2 regions of the Brevibacillus sp. NRS-1366 genome follow, and region 1 is predicted to be linked to the other one. Evidence: riboswitches for the same ligand, from Rfam matches in the RefSeq annotation. Region 1 holds a riboswitch; the other holds the start of a gene.
The links. A riboswitch is a leader RNA that binds a small molecule or an ion and turns the genes downstream of it on or off. The one in region 1 is predicted to bind cyclic di-GMP.
Positions count from the first base shown of each region.

Region 2: another riboswitch for cyclic di-GMP. It lies ahead of ACIFQN_RS03270 (GTP cyclohydrolase II); the one in region 1 lies ahead of ACIFQN_RS35090 (GNAT family N-acetyltransferase).

Region 1 is NZ_JBITPN010000067.1:3,790-11,291, forward strand. It holds gene ACIFQN_RS35075 (AzlD domain-containing protein) at 1-224, opposite strand, end outside; gene ACIFQN_RS35080 (AzlC family ABC transporter permease) at 215-949, opposite strand; gene ACIFQN_RS35085 (TrmB family transcriptional regulator) at 1,033-1,842, opposite strand; cyclic di-GMP riboswitch class I at 2,115-2,198, shown strand; gene ACIFQN_RS35090 (GNAT family N-acetyltransferase) at 2,449-3,000, shown strand; gene ACIFQN_RS35095 (methyl-accepting chemotaxis protein) at 3,002-4,462, shown strand; partial or broken gene ACIFQN_RS35100 (sporulation protein YhbH) at 4,695-4,844, opposite strand; gene ACIFQN_RS35105 (hypothetical protein) at 5,148-5,855, shown strand; gene ACIFQN_RS35110 (hypothetical protein) at 5,998-6,276, shown strand; gene yhbH (sporulation protein YhbH) at 6,772-7,502, opposite strand, start outside.
Region 2 is NZ_JBITPN010000005.1:39,135-46,636, forward strand. It holds gene ACIFQN_RS03250 (cupin domain-containing protein) at 1-287, opposite strand, end outside; partial or broken gene ACIFQN_RS03255 (aldo/keto reductase) at 371-484, opposite strand; gene ACIFQN_RS03260 (TetR/AcrR family transcriptional regulator) at 702-1,247, shown strand; gene ACIFQN_RS03265 (hypothetical protein) at 1,648-1,974, opposite strand; cyclic di-GMP riboswitch class I at 2,384-2,477, shown strand; gene ACIFQN_RS03270 (GTP cyclohydrolase II) at 2,608-3,357, shown strand; gene ribD (bifunctional diaminohydroxyphosphoribosylaminopyrimidine deaminase/5-amino-6-(5-phosphoribosylamino)uracil reductase RibD) at 3,357-4,526, shown strand; gene ACIFQN_RS03280 (isochorismatase family protein) at 4,812-5,057, opposite strand; gene ACIFQN_RS03285 (hypothetical protein) at 5,889-6,440, opposite strand; gene ACIFQN_RS03290 (DinB family protein) at 6,632-7,063, opposite strand; gene ACIFQN_RS03295 (MDR family MFS transporter) at 7,409-7,502, opposite strand, start outside.

The DNA.
Region 1 (7,502 bases):
ATCAGTTCCAGATTGGTAAAAAGAGGGGCAAGCTGTCCATCATGCAAGAGCAGCTCTTGTCCAACCAATGCAGCCATCACAGAAATAGGAACATAGTTAAGCCAGCGGATTCCCCAATCGGGCAGTTCCATTCGACTGAGTACCATGAGCGGCAATACCCGAGGCAGGAATGTCACCAGGGCAGACCCTAAAATGATCAAAAAGATGTCCCATCTCACTTCCATTTATCAATCACCATCCCAATCGTAGAAGCGACTACTGTAGCTACAATGACACCCAAATTGCCAGGATACACAATCGTCACACCGACAGCAATAATGACTGCACAGATCGCTACCACAACATCCAGCTTGATTCTTTTACGACTGACGATCGCCAGTACCAATAGCCCAATAAACATCGCTGGCAAAGCAAAGTCCAGACCGAACCGTTCCGGGTTTGCAATCCATTGCCCGAAGTAGGCACCTGCAATATTTGCGATAATCCAATTGAGATACGCCGTCAGATTTAAGCCATGCATCCATTTTTCGTGGATGTGTTTCTTTTTCGCAGCTTCATTAATGGCGACCCCAAACGTTTCATCCGTCAAAAGAGAGCCCACGAGCATATTTTTGAATACCGATAGATGACGAAAATACGGAGAAAGCGCGGCGCTAAGTAAAATATGACGCAAATTCACAAAGAAGATGGTGATCATAATCGCCGTAGCTGAACTCCCTGCAGCGATCATCCCGGCCGCAATGAACTGCGCGGAGCCTGCATACAAAAGAACACTGAGGAGCGTAATCTCCATGATGGAAAGTCCTGCCGTCTTTTCCAAAACACCCGCAGCAAATCCAATACTCAAATACCCGAGTAAGGTCGGAATACAGTCTTTTACGCCCTGGATAAAACTGCCTTCCTCATTGGAGGTCGAAAATGATTTCAACTGAAGCTCTTCCTGACTCACCCTGCTACCCCTCTTCTCCTCTTATACTCACTAGATGTTAGAAACATAACGACTATGAAAAACCGGAAGAAAATACGGCCCAATTAACTGAACCGTTTGCCTGTCACAACATGATAAAGATCAGGCTTCTTTCTCCAGAGTGCTTCTACCTTTTCTGGGCCAAGCACCTTGGTTACTTCTGCGAACATGATGTCATGGCGAATATATTCGATAGCTACCAGAACCAGAGCAGGGTCTTGCGTTTTTACTGCCCACGCCGCCATGTTCGGCCCGAAGTTTGCGATCAATACTTCTTCCTTGTCCCGAGCTACAATCGTCAAATGACCGCCCATCCGTTCCTCGGCTACTTCAGGAGACATATAGTCGTGATGGTATGTTATCCCCACTTGTGTCTCGACTTTTCCAAATAGAACGGAAAAGACAGGTATACCTTCTTTGACGCGTCGATCTATCCGTTCCTGGATAAACGCTACTTGCGGCTCCCAAATAGACAACCAAATTTCCTCTTTCGCCTGATCGATCATCTCCGTTATTTCCATTAATACATGCTCATCACTGCTGATGCGCCGAATGACATCTACCTCTTGTTCACTTTCCAGCGCGGAGAGCTTTCTTTCCAAATAATCAAACGACTGTTCGAAATTGTTTCGCAGTCTTCCGATCAAGTCTTTCGCTGGCAAAGGCGCATAGGTCACGGGCTCCGTAGGTACCGTATGAACTGCCCCTTTATCGAGCAGCTTCCCGATTACTTCGTAGATCATCGAGCGTGGGACACCGGAGCGTTTGCTGATTTCATAGCCAGTGATTGGGGAGTTCTTCAGGAGACTGATGTACGCTTTGCATTCGTACTGGGAAAAGCCCAGCTTTTGCAGTTCTTTATAAATATCTTCCATACGGACCTCTTAGTGGTTATTGTTATACCCACTATAAATTCAGGGGGGATGATTTGTCAATCAAGCTGTAGGCGGGGAGGGAAAAAGAAAAATACACAATGTGAGCCTCGGATTCTAGTTCTAGAGGCTCTGTTCTAATGGATAAGAAGGGCTTGGTCGATTACTCAGATTTATGAAGAGTTGGTCAAGATTACCTACCAAAACTTGACAAGACTCTATATTTTGGATACTATTTTTCATATTTCGACATTCGTTTACAATTTTCTTCATCGAAATGAAAAGGGCAAATCCATCGAAAGGTGGGGACGCAAAACCACGGGTCTACAGTCTTTGACCATGATCGCCGGGTTACCATACATCATAGTGCCTAATTTTAGATGTTGGTGAGATCGGGTGGTTGTTCCATTTTGTGGAATAACTTTTTTTATTTCCCTTAGTTAAAAGTGGAAAGGAGAATGCTATGCTTTCTTCGGCAGCTTCCAATTTACCCCGTTTATTTTAACAGAGTAGCAAAGATGCGAGAGGTTTCAAATATAAAGTCATCCGTTTCTGCAGCTTCAACTTCAGCAGAAATGAGAACGGCTATCAATATTGGAGTGGAAACAGATGTATAAACAAGTTGATTCAGCAGAGTCTTTAGCATTATTTCATCAGATCAAAAAAACGGTCTGGGATTCCATGGGATTCGACATGGAATATGCAAAAGATGGTTCAGATTTGTACCTTTTGAAGGCGGACGATGGAGAATTTGGTGGGACGTATGAGTTCACGCCTCATTCGAAATCGAATCCGTTTATTCGTTCGTTGTTCCAGGATGTCTTGAAGAAAGAGATGAAAGTGATGGAGTTAGATAGTCTCGCTGTTCTTCCAAAATATCGCGGACAACTCGGGCACAGAGGTATTTCTCTGATGATTGATTATGCAGAAAAGCATGGCTACACACATGCTGTCGGTATTGCTGACCCGACCTTTTTCCAAAAAATCAACAACCGATATCACATCAAGGCAACTCAAGTCAAAGATATGATCTTTTATAAAGGGGCAGACGCCATCCCCACGCTATTCCATCTAGAAGAAGTCTATCTAAATAAAGAACATCCTAACTATTCATGGTACACACCGTTGTTTTCACAAATAAAAGTCGAGGTAGTGGGTTGATATGGATCTATTAAGAAGACGAAATAATTGGGTTGTTACCGTATTTGCGAGCATTATTACAGTCGTACAAATGATAAACCTCATTGTGGGTGTTCCGCTTCCCTTTGTACTGACCGTTCTCGGTATTTTGTACGGCGTTTTGGCGCCTTTCACTTACATCTCTAATCGCCCGAGTCTAAAGGACAAAATGGCGACCTTTATGAAGTTTTTCAACTTTGCCGTAATTGGCATCTTCATGTTCGTGGTGTTACAACTCGATCCCTACATGACCAATGTTATGACAGTGATGTTCTTCGTTGCTGTGATGGGGATATACCAGGACAAGCTGATTAATATTATGACGATTGTAGCAACTCTGGGAATCGTGTCCTACTATTTCTTTACACAGGGCGAAGCGATATTTCATTCTACTTCTCCCGTTGATTTGCTATACTACCTCCTTACCTTCTGCTTTGTTTCCGTTACCAGTATGATGCATGCCGTTTTCAACAACAAACTGCAGGAAGAAAGCGAACAGAAAAAGCAGGAGGCCATCGAATCGAAGGAATCGCTGCAACGCGTGCTTGACCAGATCAATCATTCTCTGCAATCTGTCCAAGAGTACCAAGAGAATTTGAACAGGCTCACAGATGGAGTGAATATCCGCGCGGTTGAGAGCGTTACTTCCCTCCAAGAGATACTTCAATCGTTTGTTGTACAAACAGACAACACGAATGAATTGCGTGATGAAATGAATTCTACAAACGTTCGCGTAGAAGACATGACGCGGTCGGTAACCGCCATGCACGAGTATGTGGAATCTACGAAAGAAGCGACACATGAAAGCGGAAAACGCATCGAGAATATTGGCAGTGATTTCGAACGGTTCATTACAGACATCCAAGGCACAAACAGCCTGATTCAAGAGCTGTATCAGGAAACAGCGTCGATTGAAAAAATCATTCAAACGATTTCCGATATTTCGGCGCAGACGAATCTTCTGGCACTCAATGCAACCATTGAAGCGTCCAGGGCTGGAGAGCATGGGCGAGGATTCGCAGTCGTGGCTGATGAAGTACGCAAGCTCGCTGAATCATCCAAAATGTCCTCTGAATCTATCGCTACTCTCTTGATGAACATTCGCGCAAAAATGAAACGCGTCTCCGACATGATCTCCGAATCCCAAGTTTCCTTTGAGAAAAACAGTGAGGGAATCCACGAGGTTCAAGAGATGTTCACCAATGTCGACAGCTATATGAAAGACTTTGCTGACAAGACTAAAAACTTGCAGGAGTTCATCGTCAACGTGCACAGTATGATCCAGGAAGTAAGCGCGAAGGTCGAAATCAATGCGGATATTACAGACAAGAACAAAGAAGGACTGGAAGAAGTCCTGGTGCTGGTTTCCGAGCAGAAGGAAGAGGTCGTCAAGGTCTCTGGCGGATTCGAAAAAATCGAGCATCAGCTTAGAAGTCTGCATTAAGTAAATAACGACGAACCGCCTCTCGATAGGGGCGGTTTTCTTTTAGATGTTTCCCTAGAGGATTCAAACTTTTCATCGTAAAAACGCTGAACATATTCTAAGTCCTTCCTCGAACAAAAAGCCCCTTTCGCCAAGGAGCGGCTACCCATCGGGTTCTCCACTCTTTTGCGTAAAGGGGCACTTCTCACTGCTTGCTTTCTCGCTACTTGCCTGCAAATGGATTTAACTAGCCCTACACCTGTACTTCCTTTTTCCCAAAAAACGTGCGCAACGCCTTGTAAACCTCGCCCTTTTCCCGGATCACGCAATGAATGAACTTTGGCTCCTTGATGTGCCGATACGCGGACATCAGAGTGGAATGGCGGTTATACTGATTGACCTCTTTATGATAAATACAAATACCTTATTATTATCATTATCTTAGCCATAATACCTGACTCTTCAGGCATTCTAAACACATAGGTGATTTATGATCATTATTCACTAACTCGAATTATATTTAAGAAATCGAACTCATCTCTATTGAGGAATTTAGTATTAAAACTAATATGACAGATTTATTAAACCTGTTTGATTAAAATAGTTACAAAATGTTTACAAAAATTAATTTTATATATCAATAAGGTAAAAAATGGTATACAATACAAATTGTAGATCAATAACCTTTTTTGGGAGGATTGGAAAAATGAAAAAGTTTGTTGGGCACGTATCAAAAATTTTACTCACCGCAGCACTTCTCTTTACAGGGCAAAGTTCATTAGCTGAAGCAAAAAGCAATGATAAGCCAACAAATTGTAGTAAATCATTTGATATTCGCACTTTAAAGCACACAGAAACGACAGATAAGAATGGAAATAGAATCATAAAAATTCAAGAACCAGAAAAATTCATTAATGAGATGGGTTACAAAAAACCTCACCCAGATGCTGTCCCTCTTGAAGTTACTATAGTAGAACCAGCTGAATCCCAAACATTTGAAAAAAATAATACTTTAGCAGGAAGCCGAGACCCATATGTGCAAGTTACTAGAGTTTACGATACATGCGGCAGTGAAAAAATAGCGAGCACAAGTAAAAGAGGCAATGGAACACCACTAGAATTAATCGTTCAACAACTAGAATCAGCCTCGTATAACTCTTCTGTAAATATTGATACTTCAATAATTAGTGCTGGTGTAGGTTATAACGTTACACAACAATATTCTGTTTCATCTAAAGAAATTTATAATACAGCTAATGATGGTAAAATGTATATCATTGATGCTTATGCAAAAAACAAATCACAAGACTTTGATGTTTATGAATGGAGTTCGATCTTCTATACACATAGAAAAACAGGAACAGGTAGTGCCCACAAACCCATTGGTGCATGCTTTGCTGCTTGGTACTACTAGTTCTATACGGGTCCTCAGTTCTTTCAAAAACTGAGGGCTTTTTCCTTATTTTTAACAAGATAACCAAGAAAGACTAATAACGAATGGTGTAATCAGATATAATGGATAAGAAAAACAAACTAACCACAAAGGATGATTTGCTTTGTCAAAACGGGCAGTAGGAGTTTCTTTTTGTACCTTGGCTGCTTTACTTTATATTTCACGTTACTATTATACAGCTATATTTTTTCAAGGAATTTCGAGAAATGATGGCTTTTATGAACGATGGCTAGATTTCCTTGGTACAGGCCCTACGTTTTGGGCTACCACATGTATAATAGTTGGGATATTTTATTTAATATGGGCAGAATTCGAAGAAAAGATTAACAATTTTGCAACTAGTATCGTAAATAAAATAAAGAAATTATTCTCAGATTGTTAAGGAAGTATTATTGAGAATGAACTTCCCTTAGCAAATGAGCAGAAAACCCCTATCAAAAAATTGGTCAAGACCCCAAATCATGGACAGCTAAGAAAAGCCCTCCCCAACAAGCTAGCCCCGGTACTGTGAGAGAGTTAAGAGAATGACTCTAAACTGTTAATTTAGAGGGGATTTTTTCATGAAAAGAATACAACACACCCACAGCTGACTCGAAATATAAAGCAGCCCAGATGTATCTTGAATATGGTTTAGGGTATAAACGTGTCGCTAGGGAGTTGAATATTCCAGAGGCCTCAATAAGTCGCTAGGATAAATACTATGAAAATGAAGGCATGGTTGGGCTAGAAGAGAAGCATGGGAAATGTGCACACCCAGCATCAAAAGCCCCTTTCGCCAAGGAGCGGCTACCCATCGGGCTCTCCACTCTTTTGCGTAAAGGGGCACTTCTCACTGCTTGCTTTCTCGATACTTGCCTGCAAATGGATTTAACTAGCCCTACACCTGTACTTCCTTCTTCCCAAAAAACGTTCGCAGCGCCTTGTAAACCTCTCCCTTTTCCCGAATGACGCAATGCATGAACTTGGGTTCCTTGATGTGCCGGTAGGCGGACATCAGCGTCGAGTGCCTGTTATACTGATTGACCTCCCCATAGCCGAACATATTGCACCGATCCATGAGTTCCTTTACGAGCTTGACGCAGCGCTCATTGTCAGAAGTGAGGTTGTCGCCATCTGAAAAGTGGAACGGATAAATATTGTACTGGGCGGTCGGGTAACGGCTGTCGATAATCTCCAGCGCTTTTTTGTAGGCAGAGGAGCAGATGGTTCCACCGCTCTCTCCCTTGGAGAAAAACGTATCCTCCGTCACTTCCTTCGCGTCCGTATGGTGTGCGATAAAGACGATTTCTACTTTTTCGTACTTGGTCCGCAAAAAGCGAACCATCCAGAAAAAGAAGCTGCGGGCAATGTATTTCTCAAACACGCCCATCGAACCTGAGGTATCCATCATCGCGATGATGACGGCATTGGAATGGGGCTTGATGATTTCTTCCCACGTCTTAAAACGCAGGTCCTCTTCTGTGATGCCAAGCTCCAGATCAGTGTACCCAGCCAACCCATTGCGACGTATGGCGGCGATTAGCGTCCGTTTCTTGTCTATGTTGCCCATCAAGCCTTTTTTTCGCACATCGTTGAAACGAGTTTCTTCAATAACGATCTGATCTTCGT
Region 2 (7,502 bases), on a different contig from region 1:
TTCACATTAGGCGGAATGTTTACCACATCACCTGTTTTGAGTAATTGAGCCGGTTTTCCTTCTTCTTGATACCAACCCTCACCACCAGTAACTAACAACACTTGCCCGGCGTGATGAGAGTGCCAGTTATTGCGAGCACCTGGAGCAAAGGTTACATTCCCGATAGCTGTATTGAGTGGTGTTGGATCGGTAAACACCATTTGTAAGTATGCGTCACCGATAAAGTATTGTTCTACTTTTTGACCCAACGGGAAAATTGTGCTATTGCTTAAGTTTTCGTTCTTCATTTTTTTATCCCTACTTTCTTTTATTTTTATTATTTATTAACCAACTTGAGCTGTTGGACGAATGATCATCTCATTGATGCCTACATTCTTCCTGATGCAAGCGGACTAAATGAAATTACTCCAATGTTTTCCTCTTTACAAAGTGGCAGCATCTCCCTCTCATCTTCACGATATATGAGGTTGTAGTGATTTTCGACCATGTGACCATGAGTTGCATCCTCCTGATTTATAAGTGTCTAGCTCGGACATAATGTTTCCTGTATTTCTGAACAAAATGAACATTGATTGTTTAATCAACTCGCGTTTATAATTCTAAACGGATACAAAATGCTTGCAATAATCAGTTCCTCCCGATGTGTGGATTACTCAACAAACCATCAATAATTGCCGATTATCTAAGAGGGGACTTTAGAAATGACTAAAGTGGATAGAAGGGTACTCAAATCTCAAGCAGCAATCAAGAAAGCAATTCTTGAACTGATGGCTGAAAAAAACTTTGATGACATTACAAACCGGGATATTTCCGACAGGGCAAACGTTAATCGAGGAACAATCTATCTCCACTACATGGATAAATATGACTTGCTTGATAAGATTATCGAAGAACACATAAGCAATCTCCGTGAACTTTGCCATTCTGCATCTGATATGACTTTCAAAGAAGGAAATTATGTTTGGTTTGAATACTTTGCGGACAATCATTTGTTCTTTTCAACAATGCTAAACACGAAAAGTGCAGCTTATTTCCGTAGTCGATTCCTTGATTTAGTCGTTCAAGAGTACAAGGTTGAAGTAGATGTAACCGAAGGAAAAAATCAAGGCTTAAGTGAAGTTGTTATTCTTCAATTTTTTGGGGCAGCGGTCGTGGGGACAGTGGAATGGTGGTTCAGGAATGGAATGCCTGTACCACCTCGTGTCATTGCAGAACAAACAGGGATATTGTTAGATAGGAATTTTTAACGCCCATCCCCACTCATCCTTACAAAATGGAGCAATTGCTTTTCTTCCGACGTTGTTACAATTCTTCGATTTGAACAAAATCCTCATCCATGATTTCGTGATGAGGATTTTGCGTAATCTTGAAAGACAAGGATCAGTCAACACGTTAGAAATAAGTATTAGTCTGACCCTACAATCAAAACAGCAGTAGCCATTGAATACTCCACCGCTTACTTCCATCTTCAAATGTCATCGTCACTTCTACTCAATTCCATTCATCAGATGGTCCTTTCGGATCATCATTAAAACACCAATGCAATAATTTCATTGCTTCCTCTTATACTAACTATTGAAACCATTATCCTCACAGGTCATATGCTTACCACCAAGCTCAAATCGCCCAATCTTTAATTTGACCAAATTAGATTTTCTGGGGCAAATTTTCACCTTTTAACCATTCCCTTGATCCAAGCATATCAGGGACATATTTCTTTGTTAGAATGAGACCGCTCAGCGTATTTCTAATCGTTTCTACATCATCTTGATTACACAAAGATAAACCAGTGGATGATATTTCAATATGCTTACCGTAATGCTTTGTTAACCAGGTCAATAATAAGTTTTTCTCTTCGTCATTTAACATAGTAAACTCGGATACGATTATTTCAATGGATTCTCTCACAATACCTTCTCCTTTAAAAATATCATTCTCCATAGATTTACGTAAAGTTGATTGATACGGTTGCATAATACTGCCCTTTAGTTTAACAAAGGCTGCCGAATTATCACCGGCAGCCCATTTTTGTGTTTGTTCAGCTCTCGATACCCGATAGTTTAATGAGTATTAGTTATATCGCATCCATATTTCATATTTTCGATTTCTCGACAAATAATTTGTTGAAATTGTAGCAGCTCTCAAAAGCTAAAAAATCTCGAGAAAAGCCACTTTTAAGACGTTCAGTATATCTCCAATCGAGCGAAGCCATACATTCCAAAAGTTCTACATACTATATTTTGGTTGCAATTCACGAAATTGTATTTTATATTCATTTTAGTAATCATCTTGATACAAAAGCTATTCTTTCGATTGTTTCTGATTTGTTGTTGCTTTCCCACATTCGACAATGATCGCGGGATTAATTTTATGCAATGACATCGTACGATAATGGCAAACCCACTGAAAAGTGGCGACGCAAAGCTACAGGGGCTAAGGTGGATCGCGCGCATCCGCTATGCCAGCCAGTTACCGAATACGACGGAAGCCTCCGTCTATTCAGACCGGGGCTTTTTGTGTTTTTTAAAATGCGTTTTTTTACCTAATTTCAAGTAGGGAAACAAACCATCGATCGATAAAAATCTTAACAAACAAGGAGTTGTATTAATGAATACGGACCAGGTCAGTAAATTGCTAGCCAATAAATTTACCATTCTTAAACAGTCGGAATGTCCCAACATCGGTCTTGTTGGTCCCGTTCGGCTCCCTGTGCAATTGGAGGATAATGAAGCCGTATTTAAATGGTACACTTGGTTAAATACAGGCAATTCATTTATGGATAAGAATGATGTTCTTGAATCATTATCTCAGGCAGATCTCGCTTCCTATCAACAGTCTTCCGTGCTAGTATATGGTGATTTTGCCAATGAGGAGCATACCTTGATACGGATGCACAGCATTTGCCATACAGGAGACATTTTTGGAAGTAAAAGATGCGATTGCGGCTACCAACTGCGGCACTCCATGCGCATGATAGTTGAAAACGGTAGCGGAGCTCTCTTTTATTTGGCGAATCACGAGGGTCGTGGAATTGGGCTTTTCTCCAAATCGTTAGCTTATCTTTTGCAAGATGAGGGATGCGATACAGTAGAGGCCAATCTTAGTCTTGGCTTCGCAGATGACCAACGATCCTATGAAGAAGCCATACGTGTACTCCAAAGCTTGCGGCAAAAACCAGTCAGCCTTATTACGAACAATCCTAGAAAGCTACAGTCTTTGCGGGAAAAAGGACTTTTAACCGATCATCATATATCCATTTGGGGAGATGTATCCGAGCATAATAAACGGTATTTGGCAACGAAGATCGAAAAATCGGGTCATATTTACGACTCCTTGTTGGAGGCCGCTAAACTATGATGAAGAGTGTTAATCATATGAAATCAGACCAACATTTTATGAGGCTGGCATTGGACTTGGCAGGTACGGCCAGTGGGAAAACAAACCCGAATCCGGTCGTTGGCGCACTGATAGTCAATGACGGACAAGTAGTCGGTGCAGGTGTTCATAGGAAAGCAGGGGAACCTCATGCAGAGGTGCATGCATTCCAGATGGCTGAAGGATATACCGAAGGCGCAACGCTCTATGTGACACTAGAACCAAGCTCTCATTTCGGGAAAACTTCTCCTTGTATAGAATTAGTCATAAACTCGGGGGTCTCAAGAGTTGTCGTGGCCATGCAGGATCCGAATCCGAAGGTGGCCGGACGAAGCATTCAATTGTTGAGAGAGAATGGAATAGAAGTTGAAGTGGGTGTATTGGAGAAGGAAGCCGAAATACTCAATGAACGATTCGTGCACAATATGTCAAAACGACGGCCGTTTATCATTTCCCAGGTAGCAATGACGCTCGACGGGAAAATTGCCGCGTCAACGGGGCATTCAAAATGGGTTACGTGCGATGAAACACAGCTTGTAGTACATAAATTGAGAAACAAAGTCGATGCCATATTGGTAGGAATTAATACAGTTTTGGCTGATGATCCTCTCCTAACGACCAGACTGCCAGAAGAAAGTGGGAAGAATCCCATCCGGGTAATCTTAGACTCGAATTTGAGATTGCCCGAAGATGCCAATGTTGCCGATTGTTCGGTAGCGAAGACATGGGTAGTCACGAAGGTGGATTCTGATCCGGAAAGAGTACACATGCTGCAGCAAAAAGGAATTGAAGTTCTGTTCGTCCCTGTGAACCGTTTCGGGCTAGACCTCCATGCATTATCGGATATCTTATATCAGCGAGGTGTTACCGACCTGCTGGTAGAAGGAGGCAGCGAAGTAAATGGGTCATTCCTTCGAGCCAACCTTATTGACAAATGGATGATTTATATTGCTCCCAAAGTGTTAGGGGGACGGCAATCCTTCTCGCCGTACGGCGGTTCGGATTTAGAATTAATGGATGACGCGCTACGCGTTAAGATTCATTCTGTTCAACAAATCGGCGAAGATATTTGCATCACCGCTTATCCGAATTACAATTGTCTCATGTCCAATGACACAAGATTTGATAATAATAGCGCGCATATAATTTGAAGCAGATGTATATACGCTTCGATTTGTACTGTAACTTCTTTACGTTAATGTTCACGATAGCTCGATAAGCATGAAGAAACGGCAGTCGGATACTTAACTGCCGTTTTTCTCAACTACCGGGTAGTATGTTAAAGTGAAACAGGGCGAAAAATCTAGGATGGAATTAACTTCGCCTTTTTTTAAAAAAAGAGATTGAGCGTTTATGCTGCTAACAAATTTATCGTGCGAGATCCCTTCTTGCTTGTATTCTTTCTTCTTGCTCATGTCATCCTTCCGGTGCTTACTTTAAATTATGTCACGAAGGCTGCGAGTGTCCATTGCTTGAGCAAAGGTATCTTGTAATGATGCCATAAAAGTATCATGAACGGTTTTTGCAGGAATCACTGTATCATTCCATACTAAATCTTTGGTGGTACACGCTTCATTGAGTACTATTACTTCATAGCCCAATCGATGTGCAGTTCTCACAGTCGAATCAATACATATGTAGCTCATCATGCCACAAATGACTAACCGCGTTACAAATGGCAATCAAAAGGTGGTTCCTTCGCGGCGGAATTGCTGCGGAAGTTTATTTGGCAAATCTGGTAAGTTGGTACCTGATTTCTGTCTCTTCCTCAGCATGGACACCTAGGACTTGAAAATAAAGTCTTAGACTGGCCGCTGTTTTTAATGAACTAATGAACCCGTTTAGTTCATTATGGATTTTTTAGTTCAGTCACTTGAAATTTTGCTTTAAGGACCGGATGAACATCTTTCTTTATGTAATTCTATACAACGGGGGTAACTTACACAAATCACGAAGAGATCTCCTTAGCTAATTTAGTCAGACTAACTTATTTCCATCTTTAATGTTCATGGTGAAACGCATCCATTCCCAAACACAAAAAGCCTAACCAGCACCCCGGTCAAGCTTCCTGTGAAATCATCATTTCGCGCCCTCCCAATAACCAGATCGTGCTGCGGCAAACGTTACATCTTTCTCAGGATTTCACTTAGCGAAATCTGGTAGATTATCTTGTTATCCAGCAAGAGAAGATGTTCGCCTCTGCAATCCAGTGAGGTTGCTTTTATTTCGACTCCTCCGTCTGAAAAGATTACCTCTCGTATCCTCTTCAACGTTTTATTTGCTTTTCTTTCATATATCGTATATGTATCGTGGTTCCCATACCCGCCTCTAAACAGAACATAGTTGTCATATACAACAAACCCATCGGAACCATCCATATTGGTTTTGTATGCAGTCATGCTGTCGTTCGTGAGGTGGACAAGATCAAAATCCGTGTAGAAATAAAACCAGACGTCATTCTCGCCAGTGACGTTCATAGCGTAACAATCAGAGATGTAACCCGCTTTACCGGTCTAGGTGTAAATTCTATCTCCGTTTTCATCCCAGGACAGCAATCCAGAAGAGCCTACAGGTTCATCCCAGCCATAGTTTCCAAACACGCCCTCATCAAAATAGCTGGTCCATATTTGTCCGTTTTTGGTTACAGCCACATCCTGAATGCCGTCGCCCAGCAAAAATTCCCGAACAAGGGCTCCGTCATAGGAAAAAACCTTTCCATTCAAATCATGGGGACCATCTTTATATCTGTTGCAACGGGAGGCAACCACCAAGATCTTGTCGTCACCGATAGGCTGGGAAAAATGATAGTTCCCGGTTTGATCTTTCAAAATGACTGTTTTCCTTGAATTCCCCTTGGACAAGACTATCTTGTCTTGATGCTTGGTTTCCGTAACCGCTGGCACAAACATCCCATCGATCCTCTCAGGGTTTTTGTCTGTTCCTAGGCAGCAAATCTCCGCATCCGGCCCCAGCGAGACATGTATCACTTCATAGTCTTGAAATTCATCCGTTACATCCCATGTTGGTTGAATTTCAATCTTTTTTAGTCTTTTCCAAAAGAACATGAAAACCCTCCTATCCGTTCCCTCCCTATGTTATCATCAAAATGTGATTATCAAATTTGAAACAATTGGAAAATATTACGAGATTCTGCCTGTTACTTCAACGACAATCTGGGAGCAGCTGCCGTAGCAATCTGCTCCCTTGGACGTTCAACTAACGAACCCTGTAGTTTAATCTCAACTAGCATATAGTGTTATACCCTATCCTCCCGATATGCCTGCCTTACCCGCTCGATCTGGGCGAGGTGGTCACGGACATGCTGAACGCGCAATTCCAGCAGCTCTTTGAAGGTGTACCGAACTCCATCGGGATATTGCCCGACCCGCTCAAGCTGCTCAGGAGTTAGATTTTCCAAAAGCGGCAGCATGCTGGCCCGCAGCATTTGGAACAGGAGCAGATGCTGCTCGCAGTCCAACCGTTCATATCCCAGGTTATCCGTCCAGGCTTCCTGATCAAATGATAGCAGAAGCGGTTCTTCCTCCGCCAAAACTTTCCTCAGCCGATGTGTCGACAGGATTTCGTCATCCGTCACATGGATCACAATCTGATGGATGCTCCATTTGTTCGGTGTAGGTCGGAATCTAAGCTCTTCCTCAGACAATCCTTCAACGGCATCTCGTCCCATCCGGTCCTCTCCTCCATCATTATTTATGTAAATTTTATTCTTGGTTATAGAACGAATACCTTCTTGATTTTAACCAATAGTACGTCACCCTAAAGTGATTTCCGTAATGACCCAACCGCTCATCAGCATGGGAGATTGAATTTTGGTTATATCCAAAAGCATTAGCCTCGGTTCACCAAAAATTGTATCGCGAACTATCCGACGTTTCCATCACTTGAAAGCTGGCCGCTTCTGACCCGTAGGCGAAGCAAATGGATGATTTTAAATGCGAATATGGGGGCCAAAATAAGCAGGGTTTGATCTTTTAACTCCGTAACAGGATTTTGTTCATAGTGGCCCCTCGTGTCAAATAATTGCTTGTGCTGTTTGCTCACAGCCTTGGCCCTGTCTTTGCTTCTGCCTTTGCTCCCACATAAGCTGACCGCGATGAAAGAACGGA